Linked DNA regions of Prochlorococcus marinus str. NATL2A. The protein of the gene in region 2 interacts with the protein of the main gene of each other region in a pairwise test. Links are inferred from orthologs where the notes say so. Each region holds a gene or a part of one and is shown on either strand. Other genes may lie near its edges.

Region 1 (5,679 bases), 310 kb from region 2 along the record:
TAATGGGACCTCAACATTGCAATCGTCTAGAAAGTTTGCTCAATCAAGTTGATAGTGGTCAACAAGTTCTTGCTACTGAAGAACAATTTATACTTGAGGACATAACAACTCCAAGAAGAGATAGCTCCATTTGCGGATGGGTAAATATTATTTACGGATGTAATGAGCGTTGTACTTATTGTGTGGTTCCTTCTGTGAGAGGAAAAGAGCAATCAAGAACACCAGAAGCTATTAAATCAGAAGTTGAGGATTTAGCAAAAAGTGGTTATAAAGAAATAACTCTTCTGGGACAGAATATAGATGCTTATGGCAGAGACTTTCAAAGTCAAAATAAAGAAGATTCTGCACAAGTAACACTATCTTATTTATTAAAGTATATTCATGATATTGAAGGGATTGAACGTATTAGATTTGCAACGAGTCATCCTCGCTACTTTACTAAGGAATTAATAGATACTTGCTCAGAACTGCCAAAAGTCTGCGAACACTTTCACATCCCATTTCAAAGTGGAAGTAATAAGATTCTGAAAAATATGGGGCGAGGCTATACAATTGAAAGCTATAAAAATATTATTAATTACATCAAGGCAAAAATACCTAAAGCAGCAATTAGTGGGGATGCAATCGTAGCTTTTCCAGGCGAAAGTGAAACGGATTATGAACAAACTTTATCATTAATCGATGAAATAAAATTTGATCACGTCAATACAGCCGCATACTCTCCTAGACCAAATACTCCAGCAGCAACATGGCCTAGACAATTAAACGAAGATATAAAAGTAAAGAGACTTAGAGAAATAAATAGTTTGGTTGAAAATATAGCTAAAGAAAGAAATCAAAGATATAAAAATACATCTCAAGAAATACTTATTGAGAATATTAATCCAAAAGATAGTTTTCAATTAATGGGTCGAACACGTACAAACCGTCTCACTTTTTTCCCAAGATCATTAAAAAATGGAGTAGAAAACAAACTCGGTGAACTTATCAAGGTAAAGATTACTGATGTTCGTCCTTTTTCATTAACAGCCAAATTACTTTGAAAAGATCTTACATATCAAAATTGATACATAATTAAAAAAATAAATTCATTAAGTATGTTTTCAAATAAACAAGTTATAGGAGTTGTTTTTGGAGGTAAATCTAGTGAGCATGAAGTCTCTATAAAATCCGCGAAAACTATTTACAATGCTTTAAGATATTTAAGTAATAAGGAACGTTATATAGCAAGACCAATTTATATTGATAAGTACGGTTATTGGCATGACTATATATTTTCAGAATCCATTTTATTTGATAAAAAAGATCATTTAATCTTTGAAGAAAGAAGAATTAATCTTACTAATTTATCAAACATGGAAGATATTGATGTCTGGTTCCCTTGCCTTCATGGACCAAATGGAGAGGATGGTGTAATCCAAGGACTGTTTAAATCAACTGGAAAACCATTTGTAGGCTCGGGTGTTCTCGGGTCCGCATTAGGTATGGATAAAATAGCAATGAAATCAGTATTTAAATCATATAATTTACCTCAAGTTCCTTATATAAGCTTAAACAAACCTGATATCCAAAATAATTTATATATGAAATCTATTTATGAACAAATAAATAAAATAATTAGTTATCCTTGTTTTATTAAACCTGCAAATCTAGGTTCTTCTGTCGGCATAACAAAAGCATACTCAAAAGAAGAATTTATTGCTGGAATAGAATTTGCTGCAAAATATGATGAGAGAATTATAGTGGAAAAAAGTATAGAAGGAAGAGAACTTGAATGCGGTATTTTAGGAAAATCAATCATGAAGTCATCTGTTGTTGGGGAAGTTAAATTTCAAACTGATTGGTATACATATGAGTCTAAATATAATGCGAATCTAAGCAGTACAATTATCCCAGCTGATTTGAATATAGAGATATCCAATAAGATACAAAAACTAGCTATCGAGGCCTGTAAAGCTATTAATGCTTATGGTTTAGCAAGAGTCGATTTTTTTTATCAAGAGAGCACGCAACAGATTTATATAAATGAAGTAAACACCTTGCCAGGATTCACTAAAACAAGCATGTACCCGACATTGTGGGAAGCTTCTGGATTAAAACTAGAAAAACTTGTTGCTAATCTCATAGAAATAGCTAAAGAATGAATTAACCATGACATTTTTAGATATCTTTCTCAAAAAATGATTCACGGTCTCCTTTGGTTGCCATTACTAATGGCTTTTATCCTCATAGCATCCCTTGGATGGATAGAGAGAAGGCGACAGAATCTCTACTTGGTTTGGGCTAAAGGTTCTGAGCTAGCCAAGCTTGATGGGACAGGAGCTGCTCGATTAAAAGCTGGCATTTTATGCTGGAGCAGCTTTGAGGCTGGCAGCTTTAAGGAGGAAGCAACTTTCGAAGTTAAGAAATTAGAAATGGTTGAGCTGATGGCTCTCAGCTCAGGCGAAGCACCTTTAACAAAAGAATCTGAAGGACGTTGCCGATTAAGACTTGTTGGTTCAGGGAGAGAAATAGATGTGCCTTTTTCAGATGCTGAGCGTGCTCGTCAATGGATGGAAAAACTTATGTCCAGAGCAAGATGCGACCTTTGAAATCACATAAAAGAAAAAAAATAACATCACATGAAAACAATCGAATATCAACTGAAAAAGTCTCGTTTATCACTCAAAATAAAAAATTTTTAACTGAACTTTGGCAATTACTTTTTTTTACTAGCACTTCAACTTTTCTAATTCTTACATTTTTAAACCAAGCTTGGAAACCAATAAGTTTTGATCAAACTAAAATCACAGGTTTATCTGGAATAACAAAAAACGATATCAAAAAAACCACCACGATTTTTTATCCTAAAAATCTGTTGGAATTAAACCCAAAAGAAGTTGAATCTTATTTAATAAAAAAGTTTCCTATCAAAGGAGTTTCAGTAAGCCGAAAGTTTTTCCCTCCCGAAATTCACATAAATGTTTTAGAAAGAGAGCCCATCGCATTTGCAAGTCGAGGTTTTTCAAAAGATAGTGAAAAAGGAATGATTGATATTGAAGGATCTTGGATACCACTTCAATTTGTAAATAAATCAAAGCAAAATAAAATAAAGTTATCTATTGAAAATTGGAATCCAAATAAAAAAAAAGAAGTTTTTCTAATCATAAAAAATAGATTTATTTTTCAAAGCCCTCTTGAAAAAATCAAAATAAATCCTCTTCAGGAAATCAGCCTAAAAACCGAGCACTTCGATTTAGTCCTTTTAGGATCAGGAACTGATCGCTTAATCGAGCAAATCAACAAACTCAACCAGCTACAAAAATCGTTGCCAAATCTTTTAATCAACACAAAAGTAAAAATCGTGGATCTGAAAGATCCAACCAAACCAGAATTAAAAGTAGAAAGAATATTGAACGATGAAGGGTGAAACCCTTGCTATAACATGACTATTTAAAGATCTTCAATATATCTAGGTCAATTCAAGGTCAATCATGGAAATTAATTTGTAAATCAATTTGAACCTATAAGCCAACAGAATTCATGGATGATGTTCATAATGCCCAAAACGAGTTCTAATCCTGAATATGGTGATGGGAATGGGAAACAAATCTAGTTTCAACATGGACGAAGGAATCCTACCCAGTCAATCTGCACGTATTGAGGTCATTGGCGTTGGGGGTGGTGGAAGTAATGCCGTCAACCGAATGATTAATAGTGACCTTGATGGAGTCACATATCGGGTGCTTAACACAGACGCTCAAGCTCTCATACAATCATCCGCTACTCATAGAGTCCAGCTTGGCCAAAGTTTAACTAGAGGTCTTGGGGCTGGGGGCAATCCAAGTATTGGGCAAAAGGCAGCAGAAGAATCGAGAGCCGATCTTCAACAAGCCTTAGAAGGAGTAGACCTAGTATTTATTGCCGCTGGTATGGGAGGAGGTACCGGGACTGGAGCAGCCCCTGTAGTAGCTCAAGTTGCGAAAGAAAGTGGAGCTTTAACAGTAGGAATAGTTACAAAACCATTTAGTTTTGAAGGTAAGCGTCGTTTAAGACAAGCTGACGAAGGTATAGCAAGGCTTGCAGAGAATGTTGATACTTTAATTGTTATCCCAAACGACAGATTAAAAGACGTAATTTCAGGAGCCCCTTTGCAAGAAGCCTTCAGAAGTGCTGATGATGTTCTTATGAAAGGAGTTCAAGGAATAAGCGACATAATTACTTGTCCTGGTTTGGTGAATGTGGATTTTGCTGATGTGCGTTCTGTTATGACTGAAGCTGGTACTGCGCTTTTAGGCATTGGTTTAGGCTCTGGAAGGTCAAGAGCTTTGGAAGCAGCTCAAGCAGCAATCAATAGTCCTCTTTTAGAAGCAGCTCGAATAGATGGCGCAAAAGGATGTGTGATAAATATAACTGGAGGAAAAGATATGACTCTTGAAGATATGACATCTGCTTCTGAGGTCATATCCGATGTTGTAGATCCAGAAGCAAATATCATCGTTGGTACAGTTGTTGACGAAAAACTTGAGGGAGAGATTCAGGTAACCGTTATTGCTACTGGATTCGACAGTAATCAAATCTATTCAAATGAAAGGAATAGAGCAAGACTTTCACCTAAATCACTTTACGAACAACCAGAAGAGAGGGAAGCAGGGGCCTCTATTCCTGAGTTTTTACGTCTAAGACAAAATCGTTGAGACTTATCAACTTACTCGGATTAAGGTGACCCGGAGTCCACGCCTGCTTTGAGCATCCCGTATGGCTGCTACCTTCCGGTCCTGACCAGATTTAAGCGTCACAGCCGCATGGGGCCGAGTCACCAATACTCTAGCAATTCGTAAACACGTTATTAAGAATTAAATGCAAACCACAGAATTGGTTCGTTTTAAAAAGTTGGGCAAACAGATAAGTGTATTAACTGCTTGGGATGCTATCTCATCTTCAATAGTCGAGGCTGCAGGAGCTGATGTTGTTCTAGTGGGAGATTCACTTGGGATGGTTGTCTTGGGACATTCAACGACTCTTCCGGTAACACTTGATCAAATGCTTCACCACACAAAGGCTGTTTGTAGAGGTTTTTGTAAACCTCTTTCAAAACAACCCTTAGTAGTTTGTGATCTCCCTTTTTTAAGTTATCAATGTGGAGAGGACAAGGCTGTTGAAGCGGCTGGAACTCTCCTAAAAAACTCCACTGCTTCAGCAGTGAAACTGGAAGGAGCAGAACCTGAGACTTTATTAGTAATTAAGAGACTTATTAGAATGGGGATTCCAGTCATGGGGCATCTTGGCCTAACTCCACAGTCAGTTCATCAACTTGGATATAAATCACAAGCTAGGGATAAAGATAGTCAAGAAAAAATTTTTAAAGATTCAAAAATGCTTCAAGAATCAGGATGTTTTGCAATCGTTTTAGAACATATTCCAGGAGAAATTGCCAGCAGATTAAAGAAACATATAGATATTCCTGTAATTGGCATTGGAGCTGGAAATGATTGTGATGGGCAGGTAAGAGTTACCGCTGATATTCTTGGCCTTTCAATTGCGCAGCCTCCTTTTGCAAAACCTTTACTTGCAGGAAGAGAACTTTGCATAAATGCCCTAAAAGAATGGATTAATTCTACTGATCTCGATCAAGTGAATCCCACCACAAAAACATCTGAATCAAAATCTGATTGCTAATTTGCATCCCCTTAGGATCAC
Region 2 (8,112 bases):
TAAAATTATCAAAAAAATGATATTGTGAAAGAACATTTTTTCAATTTTGATTTATTTTGATGGGCATTTTTGATTCTCCTCAAGATATCCAAAATTCACTTCTGGAATGGTTTAGGGAAAATGGTAGATACTGGATACCATGGAAATTAAAGAAAGATGGTTCCGTTCCTCGATCAGGTGAAAGTATATCTCCTTATGGAATTTGGATTGCAGAGGTCATGCTTCAGCAGACTCAGTTGAAGGTCGTTATTCCTTACTGGAAAAAATGGATGAAGTGTTTTCCTACCTTGTCGTATTTAGCAGAGGCTGATTTGGAGAATCTTCTTATGATATGGCAAGGTCTTGGTTACTATTCACGTGCGAAACGAATTCATCAATCATCTAAAATATTAGTTGAATTTGTTGGCAAAAATAGAGATCAAGATCCAGATTCTTGGCCTAATCAAATAGATAAGTGGATGTCTCTTCCTGGTATCGGTAGAAGTACTGCAGGTAGCATCATCTCATCTGCATTTGACCTGCCAACGCCAATATTGGATGGGAATGTAAAAAGAATTTTGTCTAGATTGCTAGCCATTGAAAGAAAATCTATTAGAGATGAGAGAAAATTATGGGAATTCAGCTCGTTATTGATTGAAAGGCAAAGTCCAAGGGATTTCAATCAGGCTTTGATGGATTTAGGGGCAATTATTTGTACTCCCAAAAATCCAAGTTGTTCTTCTTGCCCACTACAAAATTTTTGTGTTGCTTATACAAAGTACGATCCTGAAGATTTTCCTAAAAAAGAAATGACCAAAATAAAGCCTCTGCAAGAAATTGGAATTGGGCTTGTTTTTAATCAAAAAGGTGAATTGCTTATCGATCAGCGATTAGAAAACTCAAGTATGGGAGGAATGTGGGAATTTCCAGGAGGAAAAAAAATTCCCAACGAATCGATTGTGAAAACTATCGAGCGAGAATTAAAAGAAGAGCTTGGGATTGTTGTCAACGTTGGAGAAAAGCTTTTATCTTTTGAACACGCTTATACTCACAAGAGGCTGAATTTTACTGTTCATATTTGCGCATGGATATCAGGTCAGCCCAAACCTTTAGCTAGTCAAAAATTACTTTGGGTGTCTCCCGACAAACTTTTTGATTTTCCTTTTCCTGCTGCTAATACTAAAATTATTTCTGAATTACATAAACATCTTTGTATTGGAAATAAAAATCTGTAAATCACCAATAATAAATCTATTAATAATTAATTAGACATGCGTGCTGGAAGTGTCATTGCGATTGGAGAAGCTTTAATAGATCGACTTGGACCTCTTGGTGGAGACCCATCTAGTGATTTGCCAGTAACAGATTGTTTTGGTGGCGCTCCAGCTAATGTTGCTTGTGCCTTGAGCAGACTAGGAGCGAAGGTCTCTTTTATTGGCTCTTTAGGAAATGATGCTTTTGGAGAGGATTTTAATAATCTATTAATCCAAAGGGGAATTAATACCTCTGGATTACAGCAAGATACTCTTCGTCCAACAAGAGTTGTATTGGTTCGTAGAGACTCTGATGGAGAAAGATGTTTTGAAGGATTTGAGGGTGATAAAGGCTTGGGATTTGCCGATCAAGCCATATCTTTGGAACAAATTATTCGAGACTGGCCATTGGTTGCGGAAAATGCGCAATGGTTAGTGGCAGGAACAATTCCTTTGGCTTCAGAAATATCATCCAAAGCTTTTTTGTGGTGTATCGAAAATGCTATGCATTCAGGAATAAAGATTGCCCTTGATTTGAATTGGCGTCCAACTTTTTGGCGAAACCAAGTTTCGACCGGCTCAGAGCCCTCTGTGAAAGAAAAAAATCAAATATTGTCAATTTTAAAAAACGTCTCATTAATAAAACTCGCAAAAGAGGAGGCTCAATGGTTTTTTAATAGTTCTGATCCAACTGAAATCTCTTCATCTCTTCCGCAAAGACCATCTGTTGTAGTTACCGATGGATCAAATCCTATTTTATGGCGACTCAATAATCACCTTGGCAAATCATTTGCGATTATCCCCTCTTCTGTGGTTGATACAACTGGAGCTGGTGATGCATTCACTGCAGGATTAATTTATAAACTCATCTCTGTTGAATTAGATCAAATCAGTGAACAAAGTGCTAAAGATATTATTCAATTTGGAATTGCATGTGGCTCTCATGTTTGCAAGGGATTAGGAGCGATAGAACCACAACCTTACTTAGATGATATTGACAATTTATTGTCTTTATCTAAAGGAGAAATCAGCTGAAAAAAACGGGATTGATTTTCTGAGGAATATTCTAATTTTCCTCTCCAAGCATCAGGCATTGGCAGTGATAACCTTTCTGGCCATTCAACAACCATCAATGCACCAATGGCTTTAGATTCCTCTTCCTCTTGTAAAAAAAATTCGTTTGCCGCATTTTGTTCTTCAATCCTGTAAAGATCAAGATGTACCAATGGAGGCGATCCCAAAGGATAATGTTGGGATAAAGGAAAAGTTGGAGAAGTAATGGGCTCTTGAATTTTTAGACTTTTTGCAATTCCTTTAACTAATGTGGTTTTTCCTGCTCCAAGAGGCCCATTTAAAAGGAGAATGCGTAGATCTGGAAATATTTTTGTTAATGTTGAACCTAATGACATCGTTGATTCAGGTTTATCTAAAGTCCAGCAGAAATTATTGGTTTGCTGAGCAAATGAATTAAAAACCTTGAATTGTTTTTCTGTATCTTTTTCCACTATCTCCCATAGAGAGTCCAACTTATGTTCGCAGCAACCAAGTCAAATCTCAACAGTATTGAGAATAATACTGATTACGTCGTTAACGATATAACGGAAGCAGAATTCGGGCGAAAAGAACTTTTGATAGCTGAAACAGAAATGCCTGGTTTAATGGCACTGAGAAAAAAATATGGATCCCAAAAACCCTTAAAAGGTGCTTTCATAGCAGGTAGTCTCCACATGACTATTCAAACAGGAGTTCTTATTGAGACTCTCGTTGAACTTGGTGCAAAAGTTAGATGGGCTTCATGTAATATTTTTTCCACTCAGGATCATGCTGCTGCAGCTATTGCAAATTCAGGAGTCCCAGTATTTGCCAAGAAGGGTGAGACTTTAGATGAATACTGGGAATATACGCATAAAATTTTTGAGTGGAGAGATGGTGAATCTGCAAATATGATTCTTGACGATGGTGGTGATGCGACTGGATTGATTATTCTGGGGAGCAAAGCGGAAGAAGATATTTCAGTTCTTAATAACCCTTCAAATGAAGAGGAAATTGCATTATTTGCTTCCATTAAGAAAAAACTTTCACAAGATCCAACTTTTTATTCAAAAGCTAAATCTTTTATAAAAGGAATTACTGAGGAAACCACAACAGGTGTAGCTCGTCTTTATCAAATGGAAAAAAATGGAGAACTTGTTTTCCCAGCAATCAACGTAAATGATTCTGTGACTAAAAGTAAGTTTGATAATCTTTATGGTTGCCGAGAGTCCTTGGTGGATGGGATCAAAAGAGCTACAGATGTCATGGTGGCTGGCAAGGTAGCCCTTGTAATGGGATATGGAGATGTTGGAAAAGGTTCTGCGCAGTCTTTAAGGGGTTTAGGCGCGACAGTAATGATTGCTGAGATAGATCCAATATGTGCTCTTCAAGCCGCAATGGAGGGTTATAGAGTTGTGAGATTAAATGAAGTTGTGGAAGATGTAGATATTTTTGTTACTGCCACTGGAAATTTTCAAGTGATTCGTCATGAGCATTTGATTAGGATGAAGAATGAATCGATTGTTTGTAATATTGGCCATTTTGATAATGAAATAGAGGTTTCCTCTTTAAAGTCTTATGAATGGGAAAATATTAAACCCCAAGTAGATCACATAACTTTACCAAGCGGTAACAAAATTATTCTTCTAGCAGAAGGGAGATTAGTTAATCTTGGATGTGCCACTGGTCATCCTAGTTTTGTTATGAGTAATTCTTTTACTAATCAAGTATTAGCTCAAATTGAACTATTTAAATATGGCGTTAAATATTTGAACAAAGTTTATGTCTTGCCCAAACATTTAGATGAAATGGTGGCTGTTCTTCATCTAGATAAGATTGGAGCAAAGTTAACTAAGTTAACTCAAGAACAAGCTGAATATATTAATGTTCCAATCGAAGGTCCCTACAAGACAGAGCAATATCGTTATTGATTTTATTTAAATAGTTCAAACTAAATGGAAATATCTGAATTTATTTCTTCTTTACCAGTATTTATAGGAAATGCAGTTGAGACCAATCAGTGGATTGGTTATGGAGCGATCTTATTGGCAATGTTTTTGGAAAACCTAATTCCGCCAATTCCTTCAGAGTTGATTATGCCTCTTGGAGGCTTTTATGTGTCTCAAGGTCAATTAGATTTTTTACCAGTTGTTTTAGCAGGTTTAATCGGAACTGTTATTGGGGCGTTGCCTTGGTATGGAATTGGCAGATTGGTGAATGAAGAAAGACTTGAGAAATGGCTTGAGAAGAATGGACGTTGGATTGGGATTAAGCCTCAGGAACTTGCTCGCAGTCGTAAATGGTTCAACAGGTATGGAGTGTCTTTAGTCTTCTGGGGAAGATTAGTACCTGGAATTCGTACTTTGATTTCAGTTCCAGCAGGGGTTGAGTTAATGCCTATCACTCCTTTTCTAATTTGGACAACCGCTGGAAGCTTGATTTGGACGTTGTTTTTAACAATTACAGGGTTCTATTTAGGGGATAATTATGCAAACATTGAAACGTTAATTAGTCCCTTCTCAAGTGTATTTAAGATAATCATTATTGTTGTTATATCTGGAGCTTTAATAAATTTAATTTATAAAACTCTACGTAAACTAATTAACAACTAAAAAGATATTTTTAAAATGGAATTTCGTCGTTATTACTTGGTTGCTGGCTAAAATTGTTGTTTTGAAAATTACTATTTTCTGAATCTCTTTTTGATCCTAATAATTCAAGACGATCAACTCTAACAACTGGCTTATTTCTATCCTCTCCAGTATTGCGATCCTTCCAACTATCCAATTTGAAGCTACCAGTTATACCGATCAAAGAGCCTTTTTTTACATAATCAGCCGCTACTTGGGCTTGTTTTCCCCAAATTTCTAAATTGAACCAATCTGGTTCATCGTTCCTATTCCTTCTATTTACGGCCATTGTTAGATTTGCTACTACAGTTCCAGATTCAAAATATCTAACTTCAGGATCTCTGCCTGCTCTTCCAACAAGAGTGACTGAATTTATTGCCATCATTACCTCCTCTGTTTACTGGTTGCTAAATAATATATCTATCTTAGTTCAACTCTCTTTATGATGGCTCAAATGATTGAAATCCGTGTTTTTTAACCGTTTCAAATTTTCCCGAGATATTGGGATTGATTTAGGTACTGCAAATACCTTGATTTATGTTTCTGGTAAAGGAATCGTTCTGCAAGAACCTTCTGTTGTAGCGATGGACTTAGAAGAGGGGATCCCACTCGCAGTGGGCAATGATGCGAAGTTAATGTTAGGGCGAACACCAGGGAATATTCGTGCCGTTAGACCCCTTCGGGATGGGGTAATAGCCGACTTTGATGCGGCTGAGCAAATGCTTAAGACATTTATTCAAAAATGCAATGAGGGCCGTGGAATAATTGCACCCCGACTAGTAGTTGGTATTCCCAGTGGTGTGACTGGTGTAGAGAGACGGGCAGTTCGGGAGGCTGGTCTCGCGGGAGCAAGAGAGGTGCATTTGATTGATGAGCCTGTCGCTGCTGCAATTGGAGCTTCTTTGCCAGTTACTGAGCCCATAGGGACAATGATTGTTGATATTGGTGGAGGGACTACTGAAGTTGCTGTTTTAAGTCTTGGTGGAACAGTTTTAAGTGAATCTGTGAGAGTTGCAGGCGATGAAATTAATGATTCAATCGCGACCTATTTGAAAAAAGTACATAACCTAGTAGTTGGTGAGAGAACAGCTGAAGAGATAAAAATTAAAATTGGATCAGCTTTTCCATCTAATGAATTTGATTTGCAATCAATAGATGTACGGGGATTACATTTACTCTCAGGGTTGCCTCGATCAATCAACTTGAAAGCAGGCGATTTACGTGAAGCCATGTCAGAGCCTCTGAATAAGATTGTTGATGCTGTTAAAAGAACTCTAGAGAGAACTCCACCTGAACTAGCGGCAGATATTGTTGATAGGGGTATAATGCTTGCAGGAGGGGGGGCTCTTGTTAGAGGAATTAGTGATCTGTTAAGTCATGAAACAGGAATTTTTACGCACGTAGCCGAAGATCCATTGCTATGTGTAGTAAATGGATGTGGTTTGGTTTTAGATGATTTTAAATCAATGAGAAGAGTTTTAGATACGCCTGATTTTGCTCGAAATGTAATTAGAGATTGAACAATGATTAAAGCCCGAAGGGAAATAGGGTTTCATTTGCTTTTGAAAGGGAGGTTATGGGTAATATTTTTATTTGGAGCTTTATTATTTGGGATTCGTTGGTCAAAAGGAGCAGGATATTTAGATTTATACTCGGTTTTATTAAAACCCATACTCCCAGGTACTGCTCAAAGCGAATGGATCAAGGAAGGAGATAATGCTGAAAAAAATATTCGATTAAAATTGCTTGCAGATGATAATTCTCGTTTACGAAGAGCTCTTTCTTTAAAAGATTTTAATACTAATCAAAGAATTTCAGCTGCTGTAATATCTCGATCTTCAAGAAATTGGTGGCAACAGTTAGAAATTAATAAGGGTGCAAAAGATGGAGTTTTGAAAGGGCAAACAGTAATTGGTCCAGGCGGCTTAATTGGTCTAATTGACAGCGTAACCCCACTTACTGCAAGAGTTAGATTATTGACCGATCCTGGTCATCAGGTAGGAGCTTGGATTGATCGTACTCAGCACCATGGGATTTTGACTGGGATGGGAACAAATAGACCAAAACTGATTTTTTTAAATAAAAATAGTTTGGCTAAAATTGGAGATGCTGTTACTACATCGCCAGCAAGTACTCTATTACCCCCAAACTTAACAATTGGAATTGTTAAGTTTGTGAACGAAAAAGCCTTGCCATCTCCATATGCAATAGTTCAATTAACTGCAGCACCTGATGCGGTTGATTGGGTTCAAGTCTTGAAAAATGATGCTCAAAAATAATAAGAAAATATCAATCTTTTTTATTTTAACTTGTTTGCAATTTTGCATAATTACAGCTCCTGATTGGCTAAAAATAAATGGAATAACTCCATGTTGGCCTGTTATCTTATTGTTGCCACTTTCACTGAAGAATAGTCCTTATAAAGCCGCTATAGCTTCAGTTTTATTAGGAATCTTTATAGATTCTTTTACAATTAGTGATGTTTCTTACGTTCCATCTTTGCTGCTTCTGTCTATCGTTTGGAGTACATATGGATTGCATAATAAAAAAATTGAATTATTTCTAAATATTGGTTTGATGGCTATATTTGGAACTGCCTTTGTTGGGTTTTCTATATGGGTTCAAAAAATTTTTCTTTATAGCGATTTAAGAAATAATTGGTTTCATTCTTGGTCAATCTTTGTATTAATTTCTGAGGTCATAATTACTGGATTAGTTGCCCCATTTTTCTCCTCATGGCTTCTTCTTACTTATAAAAAAAACTAATGCAAAATTTTTTAAAGCTTTAAAAATAGAATAAATACTTATTTATTAGTGGGGACTCTGTCTTTTAGATTAGTCAAATGGCTTTGAATACCTTACTTTAAGATGATATCGTCATATAACAAGAAGCCATTTCGATGGTCCTGTCACTAAGGCAACAGCTAATCTCATGACCTGCATTTTGGTTGTAGATGATGAACCAGCAGTATTGAAAGTCTTGGTCACAAGGCTAAATCTTGCTGGTTATAAAGTTTTATCTGCACAGGATGGAGAGCAAGCACTAGAGGTTTTTCACAAAGAAGCTCCAGACTTAGTGGTTCTAGATGTCATGCTCCCGAAGATGGATGGCTTTGCAGTTTGTCGAAGAATTAGAGCTGAGTCTTGCGTTCCAATAATATTCTTGACTGCTCTTGAAGCGATTTCAGAAAGAGTTGCAGGTTTGGATTTAGGCGCTG

What was found.
Region 1: the proteins of PMN2A_RS09265 (region 2) and ftsZ interact in binary tests that used the Escherichia coli proteins (3 or more experiments, as listed by UniProt). The link is inferred for Prochlorococcus marinus str. NATL2A from one-to-one orthologs.

The regions. Positions count from the first base shown.
Region 1 is NC_007335.2:1,377,487-1,383,165, forward strand. Bases 2,688-5,627 are described here. They hold ftsZ (cell division protein FtsZ), read left to right. Parts: upstream 2,688-3,578; coding sequence 3,579-4,676; downstream 4,677-5,627. Other genes in these bases: PMN2A_RS07570 (cell division protein FtsQ/DivIB), read left to right, coding at 2,688-3,409; panB (3-methyl-2-oxobutanoate hydroxymethyltransferase), read left to right, coding at 4,840-5,627; hemW (radical SAM family heme chaperone HemW), read right to left, coding at 5,597-5,627. Also shown: tRNA (N6-isopentenyl adenosine(37)-C2)-methylthiotransferase MiaB, read left to right, coding at 1-1,043; PMN2A_RS07560 (D-alanine--D-alanine ligase family protein), read left to right, coding at 1,098-2,144; PMN2A_RS07565 (hypothetical protein), read left to right, coding at 2,181-2,591; more of PMN2A_RS07570, read left to right, coding at 2,579-2,687; more of panB, read left to right, coding at 5,628-5,658; more of hemW, read right to left, coding at 5,628-5,679. UniProt on the Escherichia coli protein: Essential cell division protein that forms a contractile ring structure (Z ring) at the future cell division site. The regulation of the ring assembly controls the timing and the location of cell division.
Region 2 is NC_007335.2:1,685,462-1,693,573, reverse strand. What follows is about bases 4,524-7,387. They hold PMN2A_RS09265 (rod shape-determining protein), read left to right. Parts: upstream 4,524-5,361; coding sequence 5,362-6,414; downstream 6,415-7,387. Other genes in these bases: PMN2A_RS09255 (hypothetical protein), read left to right, coding at 7,157-7,387; mreC (rod shape-determining protein MreC), read left to right, coding at 6,418-7,173; PMN2A_RS09270 (single-stranded DNA-binding protein), read right to left, coding at 4,887-5,276; PMN2A_RS09275 (DedA family protein), read left to right, coding at 4,524-4,876. In the rest of the region: PMN2A_RS09295 (A/G-specific adenine glycosylase), read left to right, coding at 60-1,214; PMN2A_RS09290 (carbohydrate kinase family protein), read left to right, coding at 1,251-2,267; tRNA (adenosine(37)-N6)-threonylcarbamoyltransferase complex ATPase subunit type 1 TsaE, read right to left, coding at 2,213-2,737; ahcY (adenosylhomocysteinase), read left to right, coding at 2,762-4,195; more of PMN2A_RS09275, read left to right, coding at 4,220-4,523; more of PMN2A_RS09255, read left to right, coding at 7,388-7,660; response regulator transcription factor RpaB, read left to right, coding at 7,827-8,112. UniProt on the Escherichia coli protein: Forms membrane-associated dynamic filaments that are essential for cell shape determination. Acts by regulating cell wall synthesis and cell elongation, and thus cell shape.